Regions from separate parts of the Streptomyces sp. NPDC102360 genome, predicted to be linked through region 1. Evidence: riboswitches for the same ligand, from Rfam matches in the RefSeq annotation. Region 1 holds a riboswitch; each other region holds the start of a gene.
What was found. A riboswitch is a leader RNA that binds a small molecule or an ion and turns the genes downstream of it on or off. The one in region 1 is predicted to bind cobalamin.
Positions count from the first base shown of each region.

Region 2: linked by a shared signal. The riboswitch ahead of ACIRHA_RS07865 (ABC transporter substrate-binding protein) and the one ahead of ACIRHA_RS07185 ((2Fe-2S) ferredoxin domain-containing protein) in region 1 are both predicted to bind cobalamin.
Region 3: linked by a shared signal. The riboswitch ahead of ACIRHA_RS02300 (HoxN/HupN/NixA family nickel/cobalt transporter) and the one ahead of ACIRHA_RS07185 ((2Fe-2S) ferredoxin domain-containing protein) in region 1 are both predicted to bind cobalamin.

Region 1 covers NZ_JBIWLG010000001.1:1,575,790-1,586,264, forward strand. The annotation lists gene metE (5-methyltetrahydropteroyltriglutamate--homocysteine S-methyltransferase) at 1-1,763, opposite strand, end outside; cobalamin riboswitch at 1,927-2,150, opposite strand; cobalamin riboswitch at 2,245-2,368, shown strand; gene ACIRHA_RS07185 ((2Fe-2S) ferredoxin domain-containing protein) at 2,430-2,822, shown strand; gene ACIRHA_RS07190 ((2Fe-2S)-binding protein) at 2,819-3,505, shown strand; gene ACIRHA_RS07195 (amidohydrolase family protein) at 3,623-4,813, shown strand; gene ACIRHA_RS07200 (hypothetical protein) at 4,832-5,029, opposite strand; gene ACIRHA_RS07205 (hypothetical protein) at 5,026-5,334, opposite strand; gene ACIRHA_RS07210 (sulfatase) at 5,519-7,342, opposite strand; gene ACIRHA_RS07215 (glycoside hydrolase family 2 protein) at 7,339-9,189, opposite strand; gene ACIRHA_RS07220 (alpha-mannosidase) at 9,236-10,475, opposite strand, start outside.
Region 2 covers NZ_JBIWLG010000001.1:1,713,949-1,724,423, reverse strand. The annotation lists gene ACIRHA_RS07900 (hypothetical protein) at 1-310, shown strand, start outside; gene ACIRHA_RS07895 (MFS transporter) at 294-1,553, opposite strand; gene ACIRHA_RS07890 (acyl-CoA dehydrogenase family protein) at 1,682-2,797, opposite strand; gene ACIRHA_RS07885 (acyl-CoA dehydrogenase family protein) at 2,794-3,921, opposite strand; gene ACIRHA_RS07880 (enoyl-CoA hydratase/isomerase family protein) at 4,046-4,837, opposite strand; gene ACIRHA_RS07875 (CaiB/BaiF CoA transferase family protein) at 4,890-6,203, opposite strand; gene ACIRHA_RS07870 (GntR family transcriptional regulator) at 6,429-7,106, shown strand; cobalamin riboswitch at 7,122-7,321, shown strand; gene ACIRHA_RS07865 (ABC transporter substrate-binding protein) at 7,383-8,435, shown strand; gene ACIRHA_RS07860 (FecCD family ABC transporter permease) at 8,495-9,508, shown strand; gene ACIRHA_RS07855 (ABC transporter ATP-binding protein) at 9,505-10,290, shown strand; gene ACIRHA_RS07850 (L-threonylcarbamoyladenylate synthase) at 10,312-10,475, opposite strand, start outside.
Region 3 covers NZ_JBIWLG010000001.1:503,911-514,385, reverse strand. The annotation lists gene abc-f (ribosomal protection-like ABC-F family protein) at 1-433, shown strand, start outside; gene ACIRHA_RS02325 (hypothetical protein) at 522-788, shown strand; gene ACIRHA_RS02320 (class I SAM-dependent methyltransferase) at 829-1,539, opposite strand; gene rho (transcription termination factor Rho) at 1,886-3,031, shown strand; gene ACIRHA_RS02310 (GNAT family N-acetyltransferase) at 3,062-3,553, shown strand; gene ACIRHA_RS02305 (inorganic diphosphatase) at 3,619-4,122, shown strand; cobalamin riboswitch at 4,112-4,342, shown strand; gene ACIRHA_RS02300 (HoxN/HupN/NixA family nickel/cobalt transporter) at 4,373-5,488, shown strand; gene ACIRHA_RS02295 (RNA-guided endonuclease InsQ/TnpB family protein) at 5,723-6,895, opposite strand; partial or broken gene ACIRHA_RS02290 (GTP-binding protein) at 7,069-7,167, shown strand; partial or broken gene ACIRHA_RS02285 (GTP-binding protein) at 7,166-7,387, shown strand; gene ACIRHA_RS02280 (hypothetical protein) at 7,742-9,070, shown strand; gene ACIRHA_RS02275 (dienelactone hydrolase family protein) at 9,130-9,864, shown strand; gene ACIRHA_RS02270 (M13 family metallopeptidase) at 10,090-10,475, opposite strand, start outside.

The sequences.
Region 1 (10,475 bases):
CGGACGAAGGACCAGGCGAGCATGGTGACCGGGCCGGTGAGCATGCCCTTGATGGGACGGCTGGAGAGCGACTGGGCGTACGTCGTCCAGCGTACGGTCATCGGCTCGGGGCGGGAGATGTCGCCCGCGAGGACCGGCGGGCGGACGTAGCGGGTGCCGTAGGACTGGACCCAGCCGTGCTGGGTGGCGAGGTAGCCGTCCAGCTGCTCGGCGAAGTACTGGACCATGTCGTTGCGTTCGGGTTCGCCGTGCACGAGCACGTCGAGGCCGGCCTTCTCCTGGAAGGAGACGACCTCACGGATCTCGTTCCTGATGCGGTTCTCGTACTCCGCGCCGTCGATGCGTCCTGCCCTCAAGTCGGCACGGGCGGAACGGAGTTCGCCGGTCTGCGGGAACGATCCGATGGTCGTCGTCGGCAGCAGCGGCAGGTTCAGCAGGGCCCGCTGGGCGGCGGTCCGCTCGGCGTACGGTTGTGAGCGGCGCAGGTCCGCCCCGGTGACGGCGGCGGCGCGGGCGCGTACCGCCGGATCGCGGGTGATGGGGGAGGTGGCCCGGGAGTTCAACGCGGCACGGTTGGCAGCGAGTTCGGCGCCGATCACTCCGGCTCCCCGAGTCAGGCCCCTGGCGAGGGTGGCGACCTCGGCGGTCTTCTGGCGGGCGAAGGCGAGCCAGCGCCGGATCTGCGGCTCGATGTCCCGCTCCACGGACGCGTCCAGCGGGACGTGCAGCAGCGAGCAGGAAGCGGCCACGTCGACGCGGTCGGCGAGCCCCAGCAGGGTGCCGAGCGTGGCGAGGGACCGCTCCAGGTCGTTCACCCACACGTTGCGGCCGTTCACCACACCGGCGACGAGACGCTTGCCGGGCAGGCCACCGACGGCGGCGAGTTCCTCCAGATTGGCGGCGGCGGAGCCGGTGAAGTCGAGCGCGAGGCCCTCGACGGGTGCCTTGGCGAGCACCGGCAGGGCCTCGCCGAGCCGGTCGAAGTACGAGGCGACCAGGAGCTTCGGACGGTCGGCGAGGGTGCCGAGGTCGCGGTAGGCGCGGGCGGCGGCGTTCAGCTCGGCCGGGGTGCGGTCCTGGACCAGGGCGGGCTCGTCGAGCTGGACCCAGGCGGCGCCCGAGGCCCGCAGATCGCTGAGGACCTCGGCGTAGACGGGCAGCAGCCGGTCCAGCAGGGTGAGTGGATCGAAGTCGTCGGCCACGCCGGGGGCGGGCTTCGACAGCAGGAGGTAGGTGACCGGGCCGACCAGCACGGGGCGGGCGTCCAGGCCGAGCGCGAGGGCCTCCGTGAGTTCCGCGACCTGCTTGGTGGAATCGGTGGTGAACACCGTGTCGGGCCCCAACTCCGGTACCAGATAGTGGTAGTTGGTGTCGAACCACTTGGTCATCTCCAGCGGAGCGACATCCTGAGTGCCGCGTGCCATGGCGAAGTACCCGTCCAGGGCGTCCGCCGCGACGGCGGCCCGGTGGCGCTCGGGCACCGCCCCGACCATGACGGTGGTGTCCAGGACGTGGTCGTAATGGGAGAAGTCGCCGGTCGGCACCTCGTCGATGCCGGATGCGGCCAGTTCCTGCCAGTTGGTACGGCGGAGTTCGGCGGCGGTGGAGCGGAGGGCGGCGGCGTCGACGCGCCCCTTCCAGTAGCCCTCGATCGCCTTCTTCAGTTCCCGGTTCGGGCCCTGGCGGGGGTAGCCGTACACGGTGGCCCGTGCGGGCTCGGTGCCGGTGGTCGCGGTCGTGGTGGCCGCGGTACTGGTGGTCACGGAATTCTCCTTCGAGAGACGTATCCCTGAGATCCCGGAAGGCCTCTGCGGCACGAAGGAGTGACACCACCGGGTCGGCGACACGTGCGACTGGGCACGGCCATCGGCCGGTATGTGTACGCCGACCCGCCCTCGAGGTCACCGAGATGTCCGCGCACGTGTCGTCCGTGCACGGGCAGTTGGCAGGTCTTCGGACTCGCGGGCACACCCACCCGAAAGGGCGGACACCTAGTGACCGTCGCTTCCCAGACCCCTCTTCCGGGGACCAGTGCGTATGACGGCGGTCGTTCCCACTCACCGCTGCGGGGCAGTCCCGGAATCCCACCGGGTTCCCTCTTACGACACCCCGTCTGGCGGGCGGGGCGAACCAGCTACGTCCTTCACCCTACGGGGCCGCGCCCGGGAGGCGCCACAACGTCCGGCCCGCGGGCAGCTCGTCGCCGGATGGCATGATGGCCGTGAACACGGGCGACGGCGGCCCGAGGAAACCGGTGCGAATCCGGTGCGGTACCGCCACTGTGATCGGCGAGCGGATCCCGGAGAGCCACTGCCCCCGCGAGGGTGGGAAGGCCGGGACGAGCACGGACCCGAGAGCCAGGAGACTCACGCTGTCGCCCCCTCGAAGCGATCCGGGGCGGAACTCCCCGGCGAGAGGGAGGATGCGGCATGCCTGAACGGCCCGCCGAAGTCGGAGCGACGGCCCCCGCAGCGGACCGGGCGGTTCCGTGCCGCGTAGTGGTGTGCCGCGACTGCTGCTGCGGAACGGTCAAGGTCGACGGCGATCACGCGGCGCAGACGGCGCGGTTGCGCCGGATCGCGCCGACGCGGATCTCCGAGTGCCTTGACGTCTGCGAACAGGCCAACGTCATCGTCGTGCAACCCTCTGCCGCCGGGCGGGCTGCCGGAGCACGGCCGGTGTGGTTCGGGCTGGTCAACGACCGTGACGCCACCGAGGACATAGCTGACTGGGTACGGGCCGGCGGGCCGGGCGTCGCGGAGCGCCCCGCGATCCTGGACCTCTACCTCATCGCCGCGCCGCGCCGGGCCAGGACCGCATGAACGAGGTGCCGTCGGAGGAGGTCGCCGAGGCGCTGCGGGACGTGGCCTCGCGACTGGGTGGATTCTTCGCCCTCGACACGACGTCGACGCGGCGGCCCTCCGATGTACGGCTCACTCGCGTTGGTCTCGCCGCACGAGCCCAGGCGGTCAACGACGATTACGCCACCACTGCCGAACCCCGCATCGGTGTCTCCATCGCCCACCTGGGCCTCGCGGCCCGCCTTTGGTCGCCGGTCCTCGCCTCCGCGCTCGTCCACGGGATCGTGCCGACGATGAGCACGGTCGAGTGGTCCGGGGGGAGCTCGGCTCTGCGCCTGCCCCGGCCCGAGGGCCGACGTGCGTCAGAGTTTCCGTCACTCGGGGAACTCGCGGACGCCGTCCACGCGGAGGTGGACGGCGTCCTGTCGGCGGTCGAGAGCGGCCTCACGGTCAAGGTGGCGCCGCGCCTGCTGGCCGGGAATTCGGCGTCCGCGCTGGTCGGATCGGCGGCACAATTGCTCAGATCCCGGCCCGACATGGGCGCGGACCTTATACGGCTGACTCGCGAACTGCTGGCGACGGACCGGCTACAGGGAACGGGCCGGATCATCGGCCCCGACCTGGCGTTCCGTCGCCGGAGCTGCTGTCTCTTCTACCGGGCCCCCGGCGGCGGCAAGTGCGGAGACTGCTGTTTGGTGCGGTGATGACGACCAGACACGGCTGGGCCGGGGTGGCGCGTACAACCAGGAACTTCCCGCTCTTTCTGATGTGCTGCATGGCAGCAACTCGCGTTCCTCGCATACGAAAGAGAGCCGCGTCTCATGTTGATCACCGCCGCGCACGTTCTGGCCGGACCGGATCTTCACGCTGTCGCCGACGGCGCCGTCCTCGTACGTGAGGGCGTCCTCGCAGGCGTCGGCCCGCGCGCGGAGGTCGAGCGCCAGGCGCGGCCCGACGAACCCCGGCTCGACTTCCCCGCCGGCACGGTGCTCCCGGGTCTGATCGACGCCCACGTGCACCTCTGCTTCGACGCGGGACCGGACCCCGTCACCACGCTCCAGGAGCAGGACGACGAGGTGCTGTTCGCCGCGATGGCCGGTCGGGCGCGGCAGTTGCTGGGCGTCGGCGTCACGACGGCCCGTGACCTCGGTGACCGGGGCGGCCTCGCGGTGCGGCTCGCCCAGGACATCAGGGAGGGCTCGGCCGTCGGTCCACGCCTCGTTTCGGCGACGGTGCCCGTCACTCCGCCCGGTGGCCATTGCTGGTTCCTCGGCGGCGAGGTCTCCGGCCCCGAGGAGGTCCGGCGGCTGGTGCGGCGCAATGCGGAGGCGGGCGCCAAGGTCATCAAGGTCATGGAGACCGGCGGGGGGCTCACGAAGGGCGGGGCCCAGAGCTGGGAAACCCAGTTCTCCGAGGAGGAGTTGGCGGCGCTCGTCGACGAGGCGCACCGCGCAGGACTGCCCGTCGCCGCGCACGCGCACGGCGCGGACGGCATCACCGCCGCGGTCGCGGCCGGGGTCGACAGCATCGAGCACTGCACGTGGATGACGGCCGACGGATTCGAGGTCCGCCAGGACGTCCTCGACCAGATCGTCCGGCGGAACATCTACGTCTGCCCCACGGTCAGCCCGAACTGGCGGATGCTGCCTCGGTTCTTCGGCGCCGAACGCGCGGAGGCCATGTTCGACGCGGTACGCCGGACGGCCGAGGCCGGCGTGCGGCTGATCGCGGGCACCGACGCGGGCGTCCAGCGCGCCGGCTTCGACGGCCTGCCCTCCAGCCTCACGTTCTACGAGCACCTGGGCCTGCCCAACGACCGCATCCTCGCGATGGCCACGACGGAAGCCGCTCGCGCGCTGGCCCTTGACGAGACCACCGGGCAGCTCACTCCCGGCTACAGCGCGGACATCCTCGTGGTGAACGGCGACCCGCTCACGGACCTCGGGGCGTTGCAGTCCGTCGGGGCCGTGATCGCGGCCGGCAGGCGGTACGACCTGAGCGCCAACACGTAGCAGTAGCGGGGGAGTTGTTCAGCGCCCGGGGCCCTCGCACGGGTCATCGTCCGCCGCCAGCGGCCGGGTGTCCGCCGCCAGGCAGGAGGAGTACACCCGTGTCGGCGTGGGCTGCGGCTCCGGTCCGGACGTGGCGCGCACGGCGACGGTCAGTCCGACGGCGACGGCGACGGCGGCCAGTCCGGCGAACGCGGCGGCCCGGGCGCCGCGCGTCACCGATCACCGCCATGACGGCCGAAGTGGTCGCGGAGCGCATCGCCGCAATCCTCCTGGCCGGCGCCCCGGTTACGTGAGAACGCCAGCGCACCGCCCTTCTTGCCGTCCCGCTCGTTCTTGGCCAGCTGTCCCTCGATGCTCTCGATCAGTGCGGCGCACTGGGCGCTGACCGGCTTCTTGGGCGGCGGTTCGGGTTCCGAGGAGGTGTTCAGTCCATAGGCGGCGGCGAGGCCGGCGGCGCACGGAGCGGCACACGTGACGATCCACGCGCGGCGGCTCCTCGGTATCGGTATGGGTCTCGGCACCCCGGCATCCTACGAGGACACCGCCTGGTGGCGGAACTCACGGCACCGTAGGACGGGATCCGTCAGCCGCGCGGATCGCGGCGGATGTTCCTCATCTTCTGATGGGGGGGGGCACCGTGTTGATGACGACGTGATCCCCGTCCCCGTCCCCCCCGGTATCCAGCCGTGCGACGGGGCACGTGTCCTACTCGCGTGGCGTCTCGTGGGAGTACGGAAAGAGCCGCGCCAACTCGCCCGCCAGACCGTCGAGCTGGCCCCGGTCCGGCCGTCCCGTGGCGGCGGACAGCTGGAGCAGGGACACCGAGTCCCGCACTGTCAGCAGCTCGGTGTCGGTGAGGCCGGGGACGAAGCGGCGCACCGCCTCCACTGCCACCGGGTCGGACAGCAGCACCGCCAGCGGTGTGCGCAGGCCGAGGCGGCTCTCGGGGAACTCGTCCGCCCGTGGGGCGGGGGAGAGGGCCGCCTCCTGCCGCGGCCGGTCCCGGTGCGCGGCGACCTGGAGGTGGGACGTGGTCACGTCTTCCGGCTGTCGGGGAAGGCCCAAGCGTGCGTACTGGTCGGCTGGGGCGTCGGTGTCCCGGAGGTGTTCCACCAGCATGCGGATCATGTGCAGCTCCACCTCGTCGTCCTGGACCGGGCGCTCCTGTCGGGGGTCGTCGGCCAGGTCGTACAGGAGGGTGCCGAAGCGGTAGGGGTCGAAGCCGGGGGCGGTTCTGGCCGGGGCCCGCAGCGTGCGGACACCCTTGGTGAAGGTGAACGGGCCGGCGAGTTCGGCGTCGACCAGTTCGTGCGGGGCGAAGCGGCCACGGCCGTGGGTGGGCATCAGCGTGTGCTCGTACAGCGGTGTGTTCGTCGCGTCGTGGCAGGCGCGCATGTAGACCCGGCGGCCGTCGGTGATGTTGACGTGACCGCCGAACATGCCGAAGAGCGCGGACTCGCGCAGCGGCACCTCGGCGCCCGACTCGTCCGTCGCCTCACACAGGGGACGGCCCTGCATGTCAGGTGTGCGGTCGACGCCGAAGAACTCCAGGAGTGTCGGCGCGAGGTCGATGGTCTGGACGAGCCCGGAGTGGCGGGTGCCCGCGAGTTCCGGCCTGCGCGGGTCGTGCACGAACAGCGGAGTGTGTGCCAGCTCGTTGAACCAGGGCTGGACGAGCTTGCCCCACCAGCCCTTCTCGCCGAGCAGCAGGCCGTGGTCCGTGCAAACGATCAGCAGGGTGTCCGACCACATGTCGTACGCGTCCATGGCATCGAGGACCCGGCCCAGCGAGTGGTCGCACATGGAGAGGAGGGCGGCGTACTCCATGCGGGCGTGGCCCGCCTGCTCCTCGGTCTCGGTGACCTTGCCGTAGTCCGGCCAGTCGAAGTGCGGCCCTTCGTAGCCGTGCGGATACAGGTCCTTGTACTGCTTGTGCGAGAAGAAGGGTTCGTGCGGATCGAACGTCTCGATCTGCACGAACCAGTCGTCCTCGGCCTGGTTCACGCGGAGGAATTCGAGCCCGGCGTCGAAGGTCAGCGTCTGCGGGTGCTTCTCCTCGGTGTCCATGTGTGCCCGGTTCACCCAGTCCTGGCGCCACAGGTCGTGGCGTTTGCCGCGCAGGTTCTCCGGGATGACCGGGTCGGCGACCTGGCCCTTCCAGGCGTCGCCCTCCTGCCCGCGGAAGAACTCCCAGGTGTTGTAGCGGCCGTGGTACGTGGCGCCGCCGTCCTCCCAGTAGTGCTGGTGGTCGCTGGTGAGATGGGTGTACACGCCGTGCTGCTTGAGGAGTTCGGGCATCGAGTCGTCGAACGGCTCCAGCGGACCCCAGCTGCGGTGCAGGAAGTTGTAGCGGCCCGTGTGCAGTTCGCGGCGTGCGGGCATGCAGGGCATCGACCCCACGTAGCAGTTGTCGTACGTGGTGGAACGGGCCGCGAGGCGGGTGAAGTTGGGTGCGTGGGTCCAGTCCGCGCCGTACGGCGGCAGCATGCGGCGGTTCATGCTGTCGAACATGACCATGATGGCCTTCACGGGCGGACCCTTCGCTTGGTCTCGACGTCGGACTCGATGGCGGCGGGGCGGAGTTGAGCCGCGCGGATGCGTTCGATGTCGAACTTCTCCGAGCGGTCGAAGGCGAAGAGGCCGTTCTCCTCCTGGAAGACGTCGGTGAGCTGCGTGTAGCAGTAGCCGAACATGTCCGGGTGGTCGAGCAGCACACCGACCAGGCCCTCGAACCGGGTGTGGAACTCCTCCAAGGTGCGCACCCGGTCGCCGTACCCCCACGACCCGGACCGGGTGTCCGACTGCGGCCGGTCGGCCTCGGCCGGGTTCCACCAGATGCCGCCGAACTCGCTGACGAAGAAGGGCTGTCCTCGGTAGGCGATGGACCAGGACTCGCCGGTGGTGTCGGAGCGGTTCACGTACGGGTCGCCTTCGGACAGTGCCTTGTGGTTGGCGGCGAAGAGCCTCGGGTCCTGCTCGTAGTCGTGGCTGTCGAACACATCCGACTCGGAGACCCGGTGGGCATAGCCGGAGGTGTCGAGGACCGGGCGCGAGGTGTCGTGGGCCTTGGTGGCCAGGAACATCGCGCGCATCACGTCGTCGAGCGCGGTGATCCGGTCGCCGTGGTCCTGCCAGGTCTCGTTCATCGGGCACCAGCCGATGATCGACGGATGGGAGTGGTCCCGTTCCAGCACCTCAAGCCACTCCTGTACGTAGGAGGCGTCCGGCTGCTGGTTGGCCGACTGGCCCTGTTCGGTGTTGCAGCCCCAGTCGCCGAACTCGCCCCACACCAGATAGCCGAGACGGTCGGCGTGGTGCAGATAGCGTTCCTCGAAGACCTTCTGGTGCAGGCGCGCGCCGTTGAAACCGGCGGCCAGGCCGAGTTCGATGTCACGGACCAGGGCGGCGTCGTCGGGCGCGGTCATCAGGCCGTCGGGGTAGTAGCCCTGGTCGAGGACGAGGCGCTGGAACACGACCTCGCCGTTGAGGCGGATCTGCTTTCCGGTGACGGAGACACTGCGCAGACCGGCGTACGACTCGACCTCATCGACCAACTGACCATCCACATCCCGGAGTTCGATGCGCAGATCATAGAGGTGCGGGTCCTGTGGACACCACAGCCGGATCCGCTCCGGGGGCAGCGTCAGGCTCAGCCGTGGCGCGAGGTCGAGGTCGGCGCGTACGGAGGCCTCGACCACCTGCCCGGCCTCGTCGCGGACACCGATGTGCACGGTGCCGCCAGGCAAGTTCGCGGAGAGCGGCACCTCCACGTCGAAAGCACCGGCCGCCACGTTCGGTGTGATGCGGGGGCGGCGGATGGCCGCCGGGGGCACCGGCTCCAGCCAGACGGTCTGCCAGATACCCGTCGTACGAGCGTACTTGGCGGCGCGCGGCGTGAACGCGACCGATTGCTTGCCCCTGGCCTGCGGCGTCTCCGGCTCGTCGCGGGCCCGCACCACCACGGGCACCGGCACGCCCGGGGGAGCGGCGTCGGTGATGTCGAAGGTGAAGCCGGAGAACCCGCCCCGGTGCCGCCCGACCTCGATGCCGTTCACCCACACCGTGGCGTCGTGGTCGACCGCGCCGAAGTGCAGCAGCACTCGGTCACCGTCCCAGCCCTCGGGGACCGTGAGCGTGCGGCGGTACCAGACCGCCCGCATGAAGTCCTGCTCGCCGACTCCCGACAGCTCGGCCTCGGGGGCGAACGGCACCGTGATCCCGGCGGCCAGGGGCCGCTCCACCAGACCACGCTCCCGGCCCGTGTCGGAGCGGTCGATCTCGAACGCCCAGCTCCCGTTGAGGTTCAGCCAGCGATCGCGCCGGAACTGCGGCCGCGGGTACTCGGGCCGGGGAAGATCCGAGCGGTCGAGCGACATGGGGGACAACCTTTCCGTATGGGAGACGGGCTCTGCGCGGGCGCTCTCAGGCCACCGGGTCGCGGAAACGCAGGGTGAGCAGCTCGAACGGGCGCAGTTCGAGCTCGACTTCGGCCCCGGGCGTCGTCCCGCGGACGGCCCCGCCGTCCACGGCACGCTCCAGCAGGTCGGTGGCGACGGCCTCGCGCCAGTCGAACCGGGTCCGCACGGCCGCCCGGGAGCGGTTGCCGTGGGCCTCGTACAGCCGCACCACGAGATCCCCCGAGCGGTCCTCGGCCAGCTTGACGCTCTCCACGACGACGGCGGGATCGCTGACCTCGATCAACGGCTCGGCCGCGGCGCCGGACGGCACCGTGCGCAGCGGCAGATGCAGGGCGTACCCGTCCGCCACCGCGTCGGGGATCCCGGCGGGGCGGACGCTGACGGAGAAGGTGTGCCGGCCCTGGTCCGCGTTCGGGTCCGGGTAGCGCGGGGCGCGCAGCAGCGACAGGCGCGCCGTCGTCATCGGGCGGCCGTCCGGCGCCTGCCCGCTCCGGATGTCGTGGCCGTAGACCACGTCGTTGGCGATGGCGACGCCGTATCCGGGCTCGCCGACATGGATCCAGCGGTGCGCGACGGTCTCGAAACGGGCCGCGTCCCAGGAGGTGTTCTGGTGGATCGGCCGGTGCAGATGGCCGAACTGGATCTCCGAAGTGGACCGGTCCGCCCGGACGTCCAGTGGGAAGGCGAGCTTGAGGAGCTTCTGCGACTCGTGCCAGTCGATGTCGAAGCCGTAGTCGATCCGGCCGTCGGAGAGCCGGAGGGTCATCGTGATGACTGTCTTCCCGCGCTCGTGGCGCACCACCACCGCGTCGTCGACGATGTCGATCGACACCGGTTCGACGAGGTCGTGACCGCTGCGCTTGTCCTCGTCGTTGATGTCCCACGCGTCCCACTCGCGCGGGGTGTCGCGGAACAGTTGAAGGACTCCGCCCGCGACACCCCGAGGCAGCAACTCCCGTTCGCCGTCCAGGTCGAGGACCGACGCGAGCGTGCCGCGCCCGTCGAGCTCGACGTGCAGCCGCCCGTCGTCGAGCACGATGCGCTCGCCGACCCTGCGCGGGGTGGCGGACGCGGGCGCGGTCACGGGTCCGACACCCATCGCCGGCACGCCGTGGCGCGGGTAGGGTCCCGCGTTGGCGGCGACCGGAGTGGCATCGCCGCCCCCGAGCGCCTCCAGGGCGTCCGTGATCAGGGCGGTCAGTTCGTCCGCCACCCGCCCGTAGTCCCGCTCGGCGTCCTGGTGG
Region 2 (10,475 bases), 140 kb from region 1:
GGCCCCCTGGTACCGCAACTTCTACCGCTACGGCATGGAGACGCCGTTCACCTTCCGCTCCCCGGACCAGATGAGCTGTGTCCCGCACCGCGGCGGCGACGACAAACGGCTGTTCCTCCTCAACCACTTCATCACCAACAACGGCGGCAGCCGCATCGACGCGGGCGAGGTCAACGCCCGCCGCTACGTCCTCGACCGGGCACACCGCTGCGAACGCGAGCGCGGCAAGCCGGTCAACTTCATCGCGGTGGACTACGCGACGATCGGGGACGCGCAGGGCGCCGTGGACGCGCTCAACGAGGGCCGCTGACCGGCTCCTTCGCCGACTCCGGCTCCTCGACCAGCGACGTCTTCGACGTCTCGGGCATCAGCGCGTAGGTGATCAGCGAGATCAGGGCGCAGCCGGAGACGTAGAGGAAGAACCAGTTCTCGTGGCCCGCGTCGGCGAAGGCCAGGGCGACGTAGGAGGCGGTGCCGCCGAAGAGGGCCTGGGCGAGGTTGTAGGGGACGGCGACGCCCACGGTGCGCACCTCGGTGGTGAACAGCTCCGCCTTCACCACCGCGTTCACGGACGAGTACCCGGCGACGATCGTCAGCGCCAGGACCGAGAACGCGAGGGCGGCGCCCCAGGTCGGCCACGCCTTCATGCCGCTGAGGATCGGATAGGTGCCCAGCGTCGTGCCGATGCCGAAGAAGATCAGCACCGGACGGCGGCCGACCCGGTCCGATATGTATCCGCCCAGCGGCAGCAGCACGAGGAAGACGCAGAGCGCCGCGAGACTCACCCAGGACGCCTGCTCCTTGGGCAGGCCGACGCTGTTGACCAGATAGCTGTTGAGGTACGTCGTGTACGTGTAGTAGGCGACGGAGCCGCCGAGCGTGAGGGCGAACACCAGCACGGCCGCGCGCCGCTGCCGCCACACCTCGCGCAGCGTGCCGCGCCGCTTCTGTACGTCGCCGGCCTCCGCCTTCACGTACGCCTCGGTCTCGTGCATACCGCGGCGCAGATAGAAGACGGCGACGGCGCCGAGCGCGCCGATCACGAAGGGGATGCGCCAGCCCCACTGGGTCAACTGGTCCTCACTGAGCAGGGTTTGGAGCACGATCAGGATCACCAGACCGGCCAGTTGCCCCAGCGTCACGGAGACGTACTGGAAGCTGCCGCCGAGGCCCCGCCGGTGGCCGGCCGAGACCTCGGTCAGGTAGGAGGCGCTGGCCGCGTACTCGCCGCCGACGCTGAGACCTTGCAGCAGGCGGGCCACGACGAGGACCACGGCGCCCGTGTAGCCGGCCGTCGCGTGGTCGGGGGCGACGGCGATCATCAGGGCGCTCGCCGACATCAGTCCGACGGTGACGGTGAGGCCCCTCTTACGGCCCTTGCGGTCCGCGAGCCTGCCGAGCAGCCAGCCGCCGACCGGCCGGGCGAGGAAGCCGACGGCGAAGACCGCCGCGGAGTTCAGGAGGGAGGCGGTGGGGTCGTCCGCCGGGAAGAACTGGCCGGAGAAGTAGACGGCGAAGGTGGCGTAGACGAACCAGTCGAACCACTCGATCATGTTGCCGATCGAGCCGACCAGGATGTTCCGGATGCAACTCCGTTTCTGTGCGGCCGTGCTGGCTACCGCTCTTGGGTTGACCGGACGACTCATCGTCGAGCCTCTCTGGGGAAGGGTGCGGCGGGAGGTCAGTGCGGCGCGGGCGCGGTGAGGACGTCCCAGAGGGTTGCCTCGCCGGCCGCGATGGCCAGGCGGCCCAGTGCGGCGGTCTCGGTCTGCTGCGGGGTGGGGGTGTCGCGCCAGGACCAGAGGCGGCGGGTGTACCGGTGCAGCGGGTACTCGGCGGTGACGCCGAGCGCACCGTGCAACTGGTGGGCCCTGCGGGCCACTTCGGTGGCGGTGGTCGCTGCGGTGATCCGCACGGTGGCGGCCGCGGCGGTCAGCCGATCATTCGGGACGCCGGTGTCCGCGCGGTAGGTGTCGCGCGCGTGGTTCAACGCGGCCTCGGCCTGCAGGAGATGGACGCGCATCGTGGCCAGGTGGGCGGCGACCGCCGGGATCTTCAGGAGCGGTGCGCCGAACTGCTCGCGCTGGGTCACGTGCGCGGCGGTCAGCTCGTAGGCACCCTCGGCCGCGCCGAGCAGAGCGGCCGAGCGGAGCAGGGCGAGGCGGGCGCGGATGCGTGCGGGGGACGGAGCGGCGGGCGCAAGCGTGTTCACCGGCGCCGCGGTCAGCTCGATCGCCTCGTACGGAGTGCCGCACAGGGCGGGGGCGGCCAGGTGGCGGGTGACGCCGGGACCCGTGAGGTCGACGGTCCACGGGCCCGCTTCGGTGGCTCCTTCGGATTCGGCCACCGGAACCAGGAGCAGGGTGTGTGCTCCGGACGCCCAGGGGACGGCAGGCAGTTGAGCGGTGAGCGTGCCGTCCTGGTCCGGCCCTGCGATGCCTGCGGGGAGGAGGGCGAGTGTGGTCGCCCCCGTGGAGAGGGTGGCGCACGAAGCGAGACACCAGTCGGCGGTGGCGGACTCCGCGACCGGGGTGGTCACGGCGTGCGAGGCGAGCGCGTGGGTCAGGGCGAGGAGGTCGTCGAAGGTGCCGCCCGAGCCGCCTGCCGACTCGGAGATGTCCAGGCGGGTCATGCCGAGTTCGGCGAGGCGGTCCCACAGCGCGGGGCCAGGTGCCTCCCCCGCCGGGTCCTCTTCGGCCGCGTCCGCCGCGAGTCCGCGCACGACCTCGCGGAGTTCGTCGGCGTACTCGCTGGTGATGGTGGATGCGCGGCGCCGGGGCTTGGCGGGGGTGGTCATACGCGGGTCTCCTCGCGGGCGATCAGGGACAGCAGGACGTCGGAGGCGCCGCCGCGCAGGCCGAACGCCGGGGCGGCGAGCAGCGCCTGGCCGAAGTCGCTGTCGGCAGTGGGTGGCAGGCCCCCGGAGGCCTCGCGGAACGCCTCGACGACGTCGTTCTCGAAGGCGTTGCCCAGGTACTTCAGGGCGGCGGCCGCACGGACCGGGGTCTCCCCGCGGTCCATGGCGGAGGCGACGTCCCAGCAGAGGCGGCGCAGGACGGTGAGCCGGGCGGTGAGGGAGCCGATGGACGCGGCGTCGGTGTCCCGGGTGCCGTGCCCGGTCCGGGCCGCCTCGGTGAGCAGCGCCACGAGGACGGGGTAGCTGGACAGGACGCGTTCGGCGCCACCGCGTTCGAAGGAGAGCTGCCCGACGACCTGGCGCCACCCCTCCCCCTCGGTACCGATGAGGCGGCCTTCGGGGACGAACACGTCCTCGAACCGCACCTCGTTGAAGTGGTGTTCGCCCGCCAGGTCGGGAATGGCGCCCGTGCTCACGCCGTCGGCGTCCATGTCGACGACGAACTCACTCAGCCCCTGGTGCTTGCGGTCGACGTCCTCGCGCGGTGTGGTGCGGGCCAACACGTAGGCGTGCGTGGCGTGGTGTGCGTGGCTGGTCCAGATCTTGTGGCCGCTGAGCCGCCAGCCGCCCGCGACGCGGCGCGCGGCGGTGCGGACCGACGCCAGGTCGGAGCCGGCCTCGGGTTCGCTCATGCCGAGGCAGAAGACGGCGTCGGTGGCGGCGATCCGCGGCAGGATCTCCTCCTTGAGCGCGGGGCTGCCGTGCCGCAGGATGGCGGGTCCGATCTGCCGGTCCCCGATCCAGTGCGCGGCGACGGGTGCGCCCGCCCGCAGCAGCTCCTCGGTGACGGCGAGCCGGTCGACGTTGCGCAGGGCGTGGCCGCCGTACTCGACCGGCCAGGTCATGGCGGTCATGCCGCGGGCGGCCAGTTCGCGGCTGAAGTCGCGGTCGAAGGAGCGGAGCCAGGCGTCGCTGCGAGGGGTGTAGCGGGAGGCCTTCCGCCACTCGTCGGTCAGGGTGCGGGCGGCGGACCGGGGGTCGGTGTGTGTGTCGGTCGGGGACATCAAGGGGGCTGCCTCCAGAAAGTTTCGGTCACCCGGCGATCGGTCTCGGGGCTCCGCCCCGGACCCCGCTCCTCAAACGCCGGAGGGGCTGGATCGCCTCAATCGCCGGCGGGGCTTGATCTGGTCAGGAACCCGTATACGTGCCAGTGCGCTTCTCGCGGAACGCGGCGTAGGCCTCGCGGGAGTCGTCCATCGACGTCACCACGGCCATGTGGGAGGAGATCAGGTCGAGCGCGGTGCGCAGATCGTGGTTCGCGCCCTGGCGGACGGCGCGCTTGATCAGGGCGAGGGCGGCGGGCGGCCTCGCGACGAGTCGGGCGGCGAACGCGTACACCTCGTCGAGAAGGTCGGCGTCCTCGAAGACGTCCTCGACGATGCCGAGCCGCTTGGCCTCGGCGGCGTCGACGAAATCGCCGGTCCACAGCAGACGCAGCGCCGCCGCCTGTCCGACGACGCGGGGCAGCAGCCAGCAGCCGCCGTCACCGGGGACCAGGCCGACCTTGATGTAGCCCTCGCAGAAGCGGGCCGAGCGGCCGGCGAAGCGCAGGTCGCAGAGCAGGGCCATGTCCATGCCCGCGCCGACGGCGGGTCCCGCGACGGCCGCGAGGACCGGCTTGTCCAGGTCGTCCAGGGCCCGGGCGACCTGGTGCACGCGCTCGGTGAGCAGCCTCTTCTCCTGGATCGGGGTGCGCTGTTCGCCCTTGAAGTCGGCGAGGTCCACGCCGGAGCAGAAGGCGTCGCCGGCGCCGGTGACGACGATGACGCGGACGTCCGGGTCGGCGTCGGCGCGGCGCAGCGCCTCGGCCCAGGCGTCGGCCATCGGGAGGGTGAACGCGTTCTTCCGGTGCGGGCGGCTGAGGGTGATGGTGGCGATGTGGTCGCGGGTGGAGTAGAGGAGGTCTTCGGCCGCGGGCATGGCGGATCCTTCCGTTCAGGGGGCGCTTCTCAAGGCCGTCGGGCGGCTGTTCTCAGGCGGCGGCGGTCGCGTCGATCGGTTCGCGCGCTGTTCCGTTGTCGAAGAGGGCGGCGGCCTCCGCGCCGGGCAGGCCGAGTTCGGCGAGGACCTCGCGGGTGTGCTCGCCGAGGTGCGGGGCGGGGCGGAGCGGTCCCTCGTCCTCGCGCGGGGAAGCGCCGACAGCGGGTTCGGTCATCCGGACCGGCGGTCGGCCGAGCAACAGCGGCCCCTCGGTGGGGTGTTCGGTGCGCTCGAAGAAACCGGTGGCGCTCAGGTGCGGGTCGGTGAAGAGGTCGTCGAGGGTGTTGACGCGGGTGGCGGGTATGTCGCGGGCGTCGAACTCGGCCTGCCACTCGGCCGTGGTGCGCAGCAACAGTTCGGCGTTGACCATCGAGTAGAGGGTGTCGATGTGCTCGGTGCGCTCCGTGATGGTGCGAAAGCGCGGATCGTCGGCGAGCGCGGGGCGGCCGATCGCGGCGAAGAAGGACCGCCACTGGGCGTCGGTGTAGATCATGACGGCGAGGTGGCCGTCCTTGGTGCGGCACGGACGGCGGTGCGGGGAACTGGTGCGGGCGTAGCCGGTGGGGCCCGTGGGCGGGTCGAAGACGCGGCCGCCCTGCTGTTCGAGCAGGGTGAACGAGGCCATCGTCTCCAGCATCGGGACCTCGACGGCGCGCCCCCGGCCGGAGGCCTGGCGGCCGTGCAGCGCGGCGAGCACGGCCGCGGCCCCGTAGATGCCGACCGTCTTGTCGGCCGCGGCCTGCCGCACGTACTCCGCTCCGCCGTCGCCGCCCTGGAGTGCGGCGACGCCTCCGGCGGCCTGGATGACGTCGTCGTAGGCGGGCCGGTCGGAGTCGGGGCCACCGGCGGCGAAGCCGCGGAACGCGCAGTGGACGAGGCGCGGGTTGCGCTCCAGCGCGGACTCGGCCGTGAGGGCGAGCCGACGGGCGGCGGCGGGGCGGAGGTTGTGCACGAGGACGTCGGCCGAGTCCACGAGGGCGGCGAGGACGGGCGCCGCGCCGGGCGCCTTGAGGTCGAGGGCGACGCTGCGCTTTCCGCGGTTGGTGTTGAGGAAGGCGGGGCCCATGCCGTTGCCTCGAGTGTCGGCTATGTAGCGGACGACGTCGCCGGCCGGCGGCTCGACCTTGATGACGTCCGCGCCCCACTGGGCGAGCAGCAGGGTGCAGTACGGGCCCATGAGCGTCGAGGTGATGTCGACGACGCGGACGCCGTCCAGCGGTCGGCCCGCAGGGGATCCACCGCCACCCGCTGCCGCCGCCGCGGCTTCAGAATTGTCTACCGATTCTGCCGGTTCCTTCGGCGTCATCGCCGAGTCCTCCTCTGAAATCGGCCACCGATAGCGCCTGTTGACGCCACCGCTGGGTCAAATTTCCGGGCGTTCGCCACTGAACGGGACATACATCCGAGCGAGACCTGAGCAAGACCTGAGCAAGATTGGATGCAATCTGACTCACCGTGCGGCACCATGTCAATGCCCCTGCACTTTCAGGGGAGTTAGAGTCGACAACCCTCGACGGGAAGGCAGGCACCAGTGACGGCTCAGACGGGAGCGGAGCGTCTTGACGCGGTGTCCGGAGCGGTGGCCCAGGTCGTGGAGGAGCTGCGGGCGATGCTGTTCGCGCGCGATCTGACGCCGGGCAGCCCGGTGCGGCAGGAGGCACTGGCCACGCGTCTCGGGGTGAGCCGGGCCCCGGTACGTGAGGCGCTGCGGGTGCTGGCGAGCGAAGGCGTCCTCGACCACGTCCGCAATGTCGGGTACCGGGTGAAGGTGCTGACCGCGGCCGAGTTCGAGCAGACGTATCTGATGCGGCGGGTCCTGGAGGCGGAGGTGCTGCGTCGACTGCCGCCTCTCCCGGCCTCCGCGCTCGAAGGACTCTCCGGCGTGAACGAGCGGATCGCGGAGGCGTCGGCCCGCGGCGACCTCACCGCCATGGCCCGCCTCAACTCGGATTTCCACTTCCGTATGTTCACCGCGTCGGGCCTGGACCTCGTCGTCGCCGAACTGCGCCGCGTCTGGCAGCTGAGCGACGGCTATCGGGCCTACCTCCTGCACGACCCGATGTCACAGAAGCGGATCGTCGACGAGCACGCGGAGATGGTCGAGGCGCTCCGCGTCCGCGACCACGAACGCCTCGTATCGCTCATGGACCACCACCGGGACGGAACCCGTCCCCAGCTGGAGGCGGTCTTCACCCCGCCCTCCGCCTAGCGGATGCCCGGCGTGATAGTTTCGCCGAGCCAGTCGTACCTTTGTGTGTTTTTCTACGCACACGGGTCAGGGAATCCGGTGGGAAACCGGAACTGACGCGCAGCGGTGAGGGTGACGGGCGGAGCCACTGCCACTGGGCCGGCACATCGGCCTGGGAAGGCGCTTCGCGCGGACGACCCCGAGTCCGAAGACCTGCTGGCGGTCTCCAGTGCCGCGTGGCGTGGGGGCTGGGGCCTGATCCAAACGGCAGGCCCTCACCATAGGCCGGCTCCGCGTATGAGCCCTGGACGTGAAGGAACCCCCGTGCTGTTCGCACGTCAACTCCGCCGATGCGCCCCGCTGTTGGTGGGCGCCTTGCTGCTCACCGGGTGCGGCACGACCGCCACCACCGAGGACGGTGCCGCCGGTGGCGGCGGTGTCACGCTCGACAACTGCGGAGAAAAGGTGCGGGTCGAGCACACCCCGCGCCGGGCCGTCGCCCTCGACCAGGGCTCCGCCGAGATCATGCTCTCGCTCGGCCTCGAGGACCGGATGGTCGGCACCGGCACCTGGACCGACCCGGTCCCGAAGGACCTGGCGAAGGCCAACGCGAAGGTGCCGCGGCTGGCCGACCGCTACCCGTCGTTCGAGAAGGTCCTCGGCACCGAACCGGACTTCGCCGCTGCCTCGTTCACGTACACCCTCGGCAAGGGCGGTGTGGCGCCGCGCGCGGAGTTCGAGAAGCTGGGCGTGCCCACGTACCTCTCCCCCAGCGACTGCGTGGGCAAGGACAACGGCGACGGAGACGGGGTGCGGACCAAGACCCTGGGGCTCGACGTCGTGTACGGCGAGATCCACGATCTGGCACGTGTCTTCGACGTGGAGAAGCGCGGCGACAAGCTGATCGACTCGCTCAAGACCCGGGTCCGCAAGGCCACTTCCGGGGGCGACGCGCACGGTGTGGACGTCCTGTACTGGTTCGCCAACTCCGACTCGCCCTACATGGCGGGCTGTTGCGGCGCCCCCGGCATCGTCACCAAGGAGCTCGGGGCGCGCAACGTCTTCGACGACACGCGCGCGGAGTGGCCGCAGGTCAACTGGGAGACGGTCGCGGACCGCGATCCGGACGTGCTGGTCATCGGCGACCTGACGCGCCGCTCGCAGTCGGCCGAGTCGGCCGCACAGAAGATCAAGTTCCTTGAGTCCAATCCCGTCACCAAGCACATGACCGCAGTGAAGAAGAAGCGGTACGTGCGCCTGAGCGGGCAAGCCATGAACCCGACCATCCGGACGGTCGACGGCGTGGAGCGGGTGGCCGCGGGGCTGCGCGAGTTCGGGCTCGCGCGGTGACGGCTCGTACGGTCGCCGCTCGCGCGGCCCCGGCGGCGTATCCACAGGCCGCGCCCCGGATCACCCTTCGGGCCACACTCGCCTGGGCGGCCGGCATCGCCGCACTGTGCGCCTCCGTGGCCTTCGCCATCACCCTCGGTCCCGCGCAGATCCGGGTCGGTGACGTGTGGGCGGCGGTGGGCGACCGGATCGGCCTGGCGACCTCGGACCTCTCGCCGATCCGGGACGGCATCGTATGGAATCTGCGGCTGCCGCGGACGCTGCTCGCGGCGGTGTGCGGGGCCGGGCTCGCGGTGTGCGGCACGGTGCTGCAGGCGCTGCTGCGCAATCCGCTCGCCGATCCGTTCGTGCTCGGTGTCTCCTCGGGCGCGTCGACCGGGGCCGTGCTCGTCGTCGTGCTCGGCCTCGGCGGTGGCGCCGTGTCCGTATCGGGCGGCGCGTTCGTCGGAGCCGTCTGCTCGTTCGCGCTGGTGCTCGTACTCAGTCACACGCTGGGCGGCAGCACGGACCGGGTGGTGCTGTGCGGCGTCGCGGCGATGCAGCTGTTCTCGGCGTTGACCTCGTTCGTCGTGCTGACCTCGGCGGACGCGGAGACGACGCGCGGCGTGCTGTTCTGGCTGCTCGGCTCGCTCAGCGGGGTCGGCTGGACCGAGGTGTGGCTGTGTCTGGCCGTGCTCGCCGTCACGCTCGTGGTGTGCCTCGCGTACGGGCGCACCCTCGACGCGTTCGCCTTCGGCGCCGAAGCAGCGGCGACCCTCGGCGTCCGGGTGGCCCGCACCCGGATCGTGCTGCTGTGCGTGACGGCGCTACTGACGGCGGCCCTGGTCAGCGCGGCGGGAGCGATCGGCTTCGTCGGTCTTGTGCTGCCGCACGCGGCGCGCGCCCTGGTGGGTCCGGGGCACACCCGGCTGCTGCCGGTGACGGCGCTCGCCGGGGCGGTGTTCCTGGTGTGGGTGGACACAGCGGCGCGGACGGTGCTCGAACCTCAGGAGGTTCCGGTGGGTGTGGTGACATCGCTGATCGGTGTGCCGGCGTTCGTGCTGGTGCTGTACCGCGGGCGGGGTGTGCGGTGAGCCTTTCCCAGCAGGGACTGCGCGCCGACCGCGTGTCGTGGTCGCCGGGCGGCGCGCTGGTGCTCGACGGGGTGTCCGTGGCACCGGAGCCCGGCACCGTCACCGGAGTGCTCGGCCCCAACGGCTCGGGCAAGTCGACCCTGCTGCGCCTGCTGTCCGGCGTGCTGGCCCCGTCCGCGGGCGTCGTCACGCTCGACGGTGACCCGCTCGCCTCGGTGGGCCGCAGGCAGGCCGCGCGGCGCATCGCCATGGTGCAGCAACAATCCGACGCCCAGGTCGAGTTGACGGTCGCCGACGTCGTGCGGCTCGGCCGGGTCCCGCACCGCCGCGCCTGGCAGCCCGCGTCGGCGGCGGACGAGGCCGCGGTCCGCGACGCCCTGGACCGCAGTGGTCTCGCCGACCGGGCGCACCGCCTGTGGCACACACTGTCCGGCGGCGAGCGCCAGCGGGTGCAGATCGCCCGCGCCCTGGCGCAGGAGCCGCGCGAGCTGCTGCTCGACGAGCCGACGAACCACCTCGACATCCAGCACCAGCTCGAACTCCTCGACCTGATCGGCACGCTGGGCATCACGTCCGTCGTCGCCCTGCACGACCTGAACCTCGCCGCCGGCTACTGCGCGCGCGTCGTCGTGCTGCGCGAGGGCCGGGTCGTGGCGGCCGGGGAGCCCGGCGACGTACTCACCGAGGAACTGATCGCCGACGTGTACGGGGTGCGCGCCGAGGTCACCCGCCCCGGTGAACGGCCGCACATCCGCTACCTGGGTACGACTGCGACGCGCTGAGTCCTTCACAAGGGCCCTGAGTCACTCGAAGCGCTCCGTGTCCCCCGCCCCGGCCCGTACGATCTCGGCCTCCCCGTCGGAGAAGTCGATGACCGTGGTCGGCACGGTGCCGCAGTCGCCGGAGTCCACGACGGCGTCGACCTGGTGGTCGAGGAGTTCCTTGATCTCCCAGCCCTGGGTGAGCG
Region 3 (10,475 bases), 1.1 Mb from region 1:
CGACCTGGAACCGGACGCGGGCACGGCCCGCCGCCCCGCCAGGATCGGCTACCTCGCGCAGGAACTGCCCGTCCACTCCACGCGGCTCCCGCTGCTCGCGGCGTTCGCCGCCGGACGCCCCGGAGCGCCGGACGAGTACGCCGAACAGCTTCTGACGCTCGGCCTGTTCCGCGAGGAGGACCTGCACGTACCGGTGGCCGCCCTGTCCGCGGGCCAGCAGCGGCGCCTGCAGATCGCCCGCCTGGTGACCCGCCCCGCGGACCTCCTCGTCCTCGACGAGCCGACCAACCACATCGCGCTCGACCTGGTCGAGGACCTCCAGGCGGCGCTCGCGACGTACCCGGGAGCGGTGGTCGTCGTGTCGCACGACCGCGATTTCCGCGCGAGCTTCGAAGGGGAGCGCCTCGAACTGCGCGCGGGCCGCCGCCACTGATCCACGCAGGGGCGGCCCCGCCACGCACACCCGTGCCGGAGCCGCCCCGGCCCTCCACCGGACGCCCCGTCTCCCCACCGAGGAACCCATGACCACCTTCCTGACACCACAACAGCGCGCGGGCCGCCGCTCCGCCGCCGTCGACGCGGCGGTCGCGGCCGGGCGTGAGCTCGGCCTGACCATCACGGACGCGGCGGTGCTGCACGACGTCTTCTCCGTCGTCGTCCACCTGGCACCCTCGCCGCCCGCGAACATCCTCACGCTCGTGCCGCAGCTGCCCGAGCTGACCGAGTACCTCGCGCCCGCTGTCGAGCATTGGCAGACGACGCCCTTCGCGGGCGGCGAGGACGACTGAGAGCGATACGGGGAACCCCGAGGCCCCCTGCCCGACCCCCTCAGCGGCGCGTGGCCACGACCAGCCTGCACCGCGGGCTGCCGTCGGGCCGCTCGCCGAGTTCGGGCAGCGCGCGCAGCGCCACGTCGAATCCGGCGCGGTCCAACTCCCGGCGCACGTCGCCGAGTCGGAACGGGCGGTAGTACATGACGAACGGGGGCCGCCACACCGCGTTGCGCACCCGCATCGCGCCGTCGAAGCCGAGCATCGCCCAGTAGCCCACCGAACCGGGGGCCGCGGGCGCGGGCAGCGGGAAGGCGAACTGCCCGCCGGTGCGCAGCACTTGGCACACTTCGGAGAACAGCCGGGGCCACTCACGCGGCAGGAAGTGCCCGAACGCCCCGAAGCTCACCACCAGATCGAAGACCTCACCGAAGGGCAGCGTGAGCGCGTCCGCGCGGACGCAGTGGGCCGTCGGCTCTCCGCGCCGCGCGACGTCCAGCATGCCGCCGCTGAAGTCCACGCCCACGGACCGCCCGACGCCCGCCTCGCGGAGCACGCGCAGGCCCGCGCCGGTGCCGCAGCACAGGTCGAGCCCGGTGGCATACGGGCCGAGTCCGGCGAGCGCGCGGCCCACCGAATCGAGCACGGCATCCGGGGTGCGGAACGGCGTGTGGTCGAATTTCGGCGCCAGCAGGTCGTACCCCCGCTCGACCGAGGAAAGCGCCTGAACGGCCAGCTCGCGGAGGGTGGGACCCTGATCGGTGAACATGGCGGATCAGCATAGGGCGCGCCGCCGCCGAAGTCGGGGCTTGCCGCGCGGCAGGGATCTGGTGGTACGGTCTTAGCGGTACATGTGCTCGCCCGTTTCGAGGCGCCGGTACCGAATCTCTCCTTTCAGCGCTTTCGGTCCGACGGTGTTCCCGTCGCCACACAGCGCACGTCATCCCTGGTCAGCGGCTTCTGGCGGGCTCTTCACCCGTTGCCGCACGCACCAGGTTTTCCCCGGCCGCGGGGCGCGCTCAGCCGCCCCTGCCACTCGCCGGATCCCCTCCCTTCCCTGCTCTTGTACGCCTGCCGCGTCCGCGGCCCGGCCCGCGAAAGGACCTGTGATCGCCATGACCACGGCCACCACCACAACCCGAGAAACCACCACACCCCAAGAACCCGTCCGCGCCGCCGGCGTCCTCGACATCGGCGGGAACGGGCACGGTTCCCTGCGGGCGACCGACCTGATCCCGACGTCGCACGACGTCCAGGTTCCCGCCCACCTCATCCGCCAACTCGGCCTGCGCAAGGGCGACTTCGTCGACGGGACATGCGGGAAGCCACGCTCCCTCGCGCACGTCGAGACCGTCGGCGGCGCGCCCGCGGAGACGGCCCGCCGCCGCCCGCACTTCGCCGATCTCACCCCGCTGCACCCCAGCGAACGGTTCCGTCTGGAGCACCCGGCCGCCGGGCTCGCCGGACGGGTCGTCGACCTGTTCACGCCCGTCGGCAAGGGGCAGCGCGGCCTGATCGTCGCGCCGCCGAAGACCGGCAAGACGGTGCTGCTGCAGCAGCTCGCCGCCGCGTTCGCCGCGAACCACCCCGAGGCGCACCTCATGGTGGTGCTCGTCGACGAGCGCCCCGAGGAGGTCACCGACATGCGCCGCTCCGTGCGCGGCGAGGTGTACGCCTCGACGTTCGACCAGCCGGCGAAGGCGCACATCGCGCTCGCCGAACTCGCGGTCGAGCGCGCCAAGCGGCTCACCGAGCAGGGCCGCGATGTAGTGATCCTCCTGGACTCCCTCACCCGGCTGTGCCGCGCGTACAACAACGCGGCCTCCACCAGCGGCCGCACCCTGTCGGGCGGTGTCGACGCCGCCGCGCTGCACGGCCCGAAGCGCTTCTTCGGCGCGGCCCGCGACGCCGAGGAGGCCGGGTCGCTGACCATCCTCGCCACCGCCCTCGTAGACACCGGCTCCCGCGCCGACGACTACTACTTCGAGGAGCTCAAGAGCACCGGAAACATGGAGCTGCGCCTGGACCGCGTCCTCGCGCAGCGCCGCGTCCACCCGGCCGTCGAGCTCACCCCGTCCGGCACCCGCCGCGAGGAACTCCTGCTCTCCGCCCCCGAGTTGACCGTCGTCCGCGGACTGCGGCGGGCCCTGCAGAGCCGGGACCCGGCCGCCTCCTACGAGGCCCTGCTCGACAAGCTGCGCCAGAGCCCGGACAACGCCACGTTCCTGCGCCAGGCGCAGTCGACCGTGCCCACCACCTGACCGCACCCCCGCATGCGTAATACTCGACGCATGAACGCGAGCATGACGCGCCGTGGAGGCGGCCGGGCGGTCACCATCCGGCGGGCCACCACCCAGGACGCCCGGCGCCTCACCCGCCTCGTGCGCGGCTCCAGCGCCTACCGGGACCCGTACGCCTCCATGGTCGCGGGCTACCGGGTGGGACCCGACTACGTAGAGGCGCACCACGTCTACGTAGCAGTGGATCAGGGCGACGAGCGAGTGCTCGGCTTCTACGCGCTGCTCACCGAGCCGCCGGAGCTGGACCTGATGTTCGTCGCGGACGAGGCGCAGGGCCGGGGCATCGGCCGGCTGCTCGTCGACCACATGCGGGCGCAGGCCCGAGCCGCGGGCCTCGACCACGTCCGCGTCGTCGCACACCCGCCCGCCGAGGGCTTCTACCGCTCCATGGGCGCGCACCGCACCGGCACGGTGCCCGCGCGCCCGCCGGCCGTCGCCTGGGACCGGCCCGAACTCGAATTCGCCATTCCTCCGGCCGTCTGAGGTCTTCCGCCCTTGCCCGCCACAGCGCACACTCGTGGGCGTCGGAATGCGGCAAGGAGGCCACATTGGGCAGCAGTCAGGCACGCGCCGAGGCGTTCGACGTGATCGTGGAGATCCCGCAGGGGTCCCGGAACAAATACGAGATGGACCACGATCTCGGCCGGATCCGGCTCGACCGGATGCTGTTCACGTCGACGCAGTACCCCGCGGACTACGGCTACATCGAGGGCACGCTCGGCGGCGACGGCGACCCCCTGGACGCGCTCGTCCTGACCGGCGACGCGACGTTCCCCGGCTGCGTCATCGAGTGCCGGGCGATCGGCATGTTCGTGATGAGCGACGAGAAGGGCCCGGACGAGAAGGTGCTGTGCGTGCCCGCGCACGACCCACGGCACGACGCGACCCGGGACATCGAGGACATCCCCGAGTTCGACCGCCTGGAGATCACCCACTTCTTCGAGGTCTACAAGGATCTGGAGCCGGGCAAGTCGGTCGACGGCTCCCACTGGGAGGGCCGGGAGAAGGCGTACGAGGAGATCGACCGGGCCCGTGAGCGCGCTTCCGGGTAGGTAGTAGGGTGGCCGGGCCGTGGTGCTCGGGAAGACCGGTGACGGCCCTTCAGGGGCCCATTCCGGAGCGGCCCTCGCCACTGTGATCGGGTTTCGGACAGCGCCGTCCGGAGCGCGCCGTTCCACCCTGTACGCCACTGGCGGCCGACGGCCGCCGGGAAGGCCGGAGCGGCGGGCACGCCCGTAAGCCAGGAGACCGGCCGCGGCATCTCACGAAGTGATCCACGAGGTGCTGGAGCGTGATCGACGCATGACCCTGCCCGGGAACTCCCAGAATTCCCCCATTTCCCCCTCCCCTGCCTTCCATTGGCGCCGCGAGGACACGCTGCGCACGGCCGGCCTGATCGCGGTGATCGCCGCGCTGCACGTCGTCGCGTTCGGCGTGCTGTTCCTGCTCGTCGTCCCCGAGCACTACGAAGTAGGCAACAAGGCCTTCGGTATCGGCCTCGGCATCACGGCGTACACGCTCGGCATGCGGCACGCCTTCGACGCCGACCACATCGCGGCCATCGACAACACCACCCGCAAGCTGATGGCGGACGGCAAGCGGCCCGTCTCCGTCGGCTTCTGGTTCGCCCTCGGCCACTCCAGCGTGGTGGTGGCCATGGCGGCGCTCGTCGCCGGAGGCGCGGCGCTCGCCGGCACCCTGCTGAACGACGACTCGCGCACCCACCAGGTGCTCGGCGTCGTCGGCACGACCGTCTCCGGCACGTTCCTGTACCTCATCGCGGCGCTCAACCTCGTCGCCCTGATGGGCATTTTGAAGGTCTTCAGGGCGATGCGCGCGGGCTCGTACGACGAGCGGAAGCTCGAGGAGCACCTGGACTCCCGCGGGTTCATGAACCGGATCCTCGGCCGCTTCACCAAGTCCATCACCCGGCCGGGACAGATGTTCCCGCTGGGCTTCCTCTTCGGGCTCGGCTTCGACACCGCGACCGAGGTGACGCTGATGGTGATGGCGGGCAGCGGCGCGGCGGCGGGCCTGCCGTGGTACGCGATCCTGTGCCTGCCGCTGCTGTTCGCCGCGGGCATGAGCCTGTTCGACACGCTCGACGGCACGTTCATGAACTTCGCCTACCAGTGGGCGTTCTCCAACCCGGTGCGCAAGGTGTTCTACAACCTCACCATCACCGGTCTGTCGATCGCGGTCGCGTTCTTCATCGGCACGATCGAGCTCGTCGGCGTCCTGCACGACAAGCTCGCCCTGTCCGACGCGGTCACCGGGTGGATCGCCGGTCTCGACCTCGACAACGTCGGGTACGTGATCGTGGGCCTGTTCGTGGCCGTGTGGGTGGCGGCGATCGCCTACTGGCGCCTGGCCAGGGTCGAGCAGCGGTGGTCGGCGCGGCTGGCCGACGGCGCGTAATTCGGTTGCCGGGGCGCGCGGCCCCCTGCTGCACTGACGGCAGCGGCAATCCCGCGCGCCCCTACCGTGAGGACCGATCCATGCGCACTGCAGACATGTTCCTTCAGAAGGCCCCTGCCCTCTCCCTCAAGGACATGACTGTCAGTGCACACAGTCAACTACCCGGTAATGAATTTCCCGGGCTTGCTGCTCGAGTCGTCACTGGCTGTGGCGAGGCTCGGCTGCGTCCAGAGCTCACGCGATGAGGGTGAGTTCAGGGGCCGTTGACTGGGCCCCGCAGACCCACGCCATCCAGCCTCTTTGGCGGATGTTGTGGGACGCGTTGACATCTGCGTGTTCAACGAAACCGCAGACCCGGCACGTGAATTCGGCCTGGGAGAGCCGATTGTGGCGTGCGGTGTGGTGGCAGTGGGAGCATTCCTGGCTGGTGTAGGCCGGATCGACGTACACGACCGGGACCCCGGCGCTGCGGGCCTTGTAGGCGATGAAGGCGCCGAGCTGGGCGAAGGGCCAGGTGTGGAGCGTGGTGCGTTGGGGCTTTCTCAGCCGTGCCCGCTCGCGGATGCCTGTCAGTTCTTCCAGGGCAATGCCGCGTGCGGTGCGTTCAGCCTCCGCCACGATCCGTTTGCTGATCTTGTGGTTGATGTCCTTGTTGCGCCGGGCCTCTTTCCCGGCGTGTTTCCTGGCCCGCCGCTTGGCGGACTTGGTGTTCTTCTTCTGCAGCGTGGACCGCAGTCGGCGATCGTTCGCGCGCTGACGGTTGACGCGGCGCCCCGAGTAGCGTTCGCCCTCGGAGGTGGTGGCGATGTCCACGATGCCCAGATCAACGCCGAGGAACTCTGCGGGGTGGGCGTTGAGGGCGGCCTCTTCGATCTCGCAGGTCGCGATCAGGAGCCACGTGCCGCCCTGGCGGACCAGGTCGGACTCGCCCCTGCGGTGCGCGGCCACGACAGCGAGCTGTTCGTCCTGCCCGGTGAACGCCACGCCCTTCATCCGGCCGGCCGTGGTCCAGATCGACACGGTGCGCGCGGCGTGCTGCCAGGACAGCATCCGGTCGTCGTAGGGCTGGGCGGCATCGTCCCGGAAGGTGACCGGTTTGCCCGAGGCGAGGGTGTGGCGCCTGGTTCCGGGGCGTCCGTAGCGTCCGGCGCGCAGGTTGGTGGCCAGGGTGGTGTAGGCGTCGCAGGTCTTCTTGATCGCGTGCTGGGCGGCCTGGGCGCCAAGGCCCCAACGCTGTCGGATCGCGGTGTAGGTGTGCTTGCGCAGGAGCAGCGGACGGCGTGCGTGCTGCTCGAAGGCGACCTCGGCGGCCCAGGTGGCCGCCTCGTTGCAGGCGTGCAGGGTCGCCTCAAGTGCCGCCGCCTGTACGGGCGTCGGCAGGAGTTTCACCCGCACCACCAGCTTCATGGCCGCGACCCTACGCACCCAAACGGACACGAGGGCGAGTTCCGTACATCCATCCCACGATCCGGCGACCAAGCGGCACTGTGTTCGACCACAAGCACGTGGCTGCGACGCTCCGCGTCGCGGTCACGGGATGCGATTCCTCCCATGCGTGAACGCCTGAGGTTCCGCGCAGGATCCCGCTGAATCTTGGCATTCTCGCGCACGTCGACGCCGGTAAGACCAGCCTGACCGAGCGGCCCCTGCACACGGCCGGGGTGATCGACGACCTAGGTCGACGGGCTGATCCCCGCGGCCCGGGTGCGCGCCCTGGAGCAGCAACTGCCGTCCCTCACCCGGGGCGAAGGCGTCCTGGAGGCCTCCTTCGACCACTACGCCCCGGTCCGCGCGGGCGTGCCGCGCCGCTCCCGCACGGACCACGACCCGCTGCACCGCAAGGAATACCTGCTGCGGGTGGTGCGCGGCGCCGGCGCCGCGTCCGCGCCGCACGGATGAATGCGAGCCGGCTGTTGAATCGGGGCCGTTCGGCCCACCGGGAGGGCCCCTTGGCCCCGTCCGCCGCGGGGCCGCGCGCTGAGATGCTGCGGTATCGAGCCTCCCGTGCCCTCGCCCTCCCGCCGCGGCGCGCGGTCGAGGCCGAGCCCGGGCCCGCTGTTCGCAGAAGGGGGAGCCGCGAATGGCGGGCCCGTCCGTACCACGCCCCACCCGTGCCACCGCCCAGGACGGGCCGCCCGGGCTTCGCACACGCGTCCGCCGCGCCGTTGTGGCAACTCGCGCGCAAAACGGCCCAATCGGAACGATAAAGTGGCTCGTCAACCCGCACGCGCCCGATCACTCAGGAGTGCCTACGTGTCCGTAGCCATCGACTCGTCCGACGCCGCCATCCCGTCCGGCGACGACGTTCCCGCGGAGCCCGTGCCCGCGCCGGCCGTCGCCCCTGACGCCGGCCCCGCCGCGCCCGCGAACGAGGAGACGGCCGAGCCCGGGGACACCGCGAACATGTGGACCCCGCCGACCACCGATACCCCGGACGCCACCGCCGCGGCCCCCGAAGGTGCGTCCGACAGCGCGTCCGACAGCCCGTCCGGCGACTTCTGGACGCCGCCCACGGAGGTCCCCTTCGCGGAGAGCTCCGAGGTCGATGCCGAGGCGGAGGCCGAGGACGACCCGGCCCCCGGCGACGTACCGGAGGCCATCACCCGCGACGCCCACGAGTTCGGCGTCTACGCCCGCACCGGCGGCTGGGCCTTCGCCCTGAAGGTGGCCCGCAGCGTGCGGCCCGGCGGGCAGTCCGCCGGGGAGTCCGTGAAGGTATCGGCCCGGAAGTTCGCCGAACTGGCCGACTGCTCCCCCGACCGCGTCATGCGGTTCTACAAGGCGTGGGACAGCGCGGCGGACGACGGCCTGGTCCCCCAGTTCGAGGCCCTCGAGCCCGGTACCGACGTCGAACTCCCGGACGCCGACGTCTGGTTGTCGTACTACGTGTCCCGCAACAGCGCGACCTCGGTGCGCGGTCAGGCGATCACCGCGGCCGCCGAGTCCGAGGGCATCCGCCCGACGAAGGCCCTGGAGGTCGCGGAGAACCCGACCGCGCTGCGTGCCGCGATCCTCGCCGACCCCGGCACCGCCGAGGCCGCCCGCAAGGCGCTGATGGACCGCCTCGACGAGGACCCGGTGCTGCGCACGGGCATGGCGCGCGACGTCGTGCGCACGGACGACCTGAAGAAGGCCGTCGCCGAGGAGACCAAGACCGGCGGCCAGCTCGAGTACGTACGCAGGATCGCGGAGGAGGGGCAGGTCAAGACCCCCGCGGGCCAGAAGATCGAGGCCTCCCCCGAGCTGCGCCAGGAGGCCGAGCGGCACCTGTCCCTCATCGACGAGCTGGACGAGGACGAGGAGGCGGGCGAGTGGGCCCGCGAGGCGTACGACACCGTGCGCACGCTCGTCGCCGAGACCGTCGAGAAGGACCCCGAACTGCGGGTGCAGGAGCGGCGCGCGAAGTTCTACAGCAGCCTGCAGAAGGCCACCAAGGCCTTCGAGGAGCTGACGTTCGACGACGTCGCCGCCGAGGAGATCGACGACATCGTCGAGGACGACATGCTGCAGCGCCTGGAGGAGCTGCAGTCGGCGATCGCGATGTGCATCACGGCGCTGCAGTCGGCGCAGAAGAAGGACTGACACGGCCAGTTCGGCCCCCACGATGCCACCGCGGTCGACCGCGGTGGCATCGTGGTTTCATGGCACACACTCCGCACACCCCGCACACCCCCAGGTCCACGGGCCGCCCTGCGCGCCAGAACGTGACGTTCGACAGCCAGGGCGGCACGGCCCACGGCTATCTGGCGCTGCCGGCCCCGGGGCACGGTCCCGGCGTCATCGTCATCCAGGAGTGGTGGGGCCTGACGGACCACATCGCCGACGTCGCCGACCGCCTCGCCGCCGAGGGCTTCGTGGCACTCGCCCCCGACCTGTACGGCGGGAACGTGGCGCACGACTCCCAGGAAGCGTTCGCCATGATGCGGGACCTGCCGGTGGAGCGCGGCGTGGAACTCCTGTCCGGCGCGGTCGACTGCCTGCTCGCCCTCCCCCAGGTCACGTCCGACACGGTCGGCGCGGTCGGCTTCTGCATGGGCGGCGGCTTCGTCCTGTACCTGGCCGCCGAGGACCAGCGGGTGAGCGCGGCCGTCCCGTTCTACGGCGTGATCCAGGGCGAGGTCCCGGACTTCTCCCGTCTCAAGGCACAGATCCTGGGCCACTACGCCGAGCGCGACGAGGCGATCCCCCAGGCCACCCTCGACGGCCTCCGCACCGCAATCACATCCCAGTCGGGCGTGACCCCCGACTTCCGCATCTACCCGGCCGACCACGCCTTCTTCAACGACGGCCGCCCAGAGACCTACGACGAGCAGGCCTCCCACGAGGCATGGACGTCAACGATCGAATTCCTGGCATCGAGCTTCTCGCAATCCTGAACTCGAACCGCTCTGGTGCCCACAATCAAGCCCCGCCGGCGATTGAGGCGCGGGGCCCGGGGCAACGCCCCAATCCTTCAAGCCCCGCCGGCGATTGAGGCGCGAGGTCCGGGGCAGCGCCCCGATCTTTCAAGCCCCTGCGGCGATTGAGCAGCGGGGCCCGGGGCAGCGCCCCGCGACGTGGGACCGGACGGCCTCAACCATCCGGCCCCGCCCCGCACCGTCTCACCAAATGCGCACCCGATCACCCGGCTCCACCCACAACCCGTCCCCGACCACCGTCGAAAACGCCTCATGGAACTCATCCAGATTCCGCACAATGTTCGCCCGGAACTCCGGCGGCGAATGCGGGTCGATCGTCAGATACTGCTGCTCCTGCTCCTGCCGCCGCTTCGTACGCCAGCAGTACGCCCAGTTCATGAACAGCCGCTGGGACCCGGTGAGTTCACCCTCCGTCGGCACAGGCGCACCGTCGAGCGCGATCTTGTACGCGGTGTGCCCGATGGTCAGCCCACCGAGGTCACCGATGTTCTCCCCCACGGTCAGTGACCCGTTGACGAACTCCCCCGGAAGGTTCCGCGGCGAGAACCCGTCGTACTGCTTGACGAGCG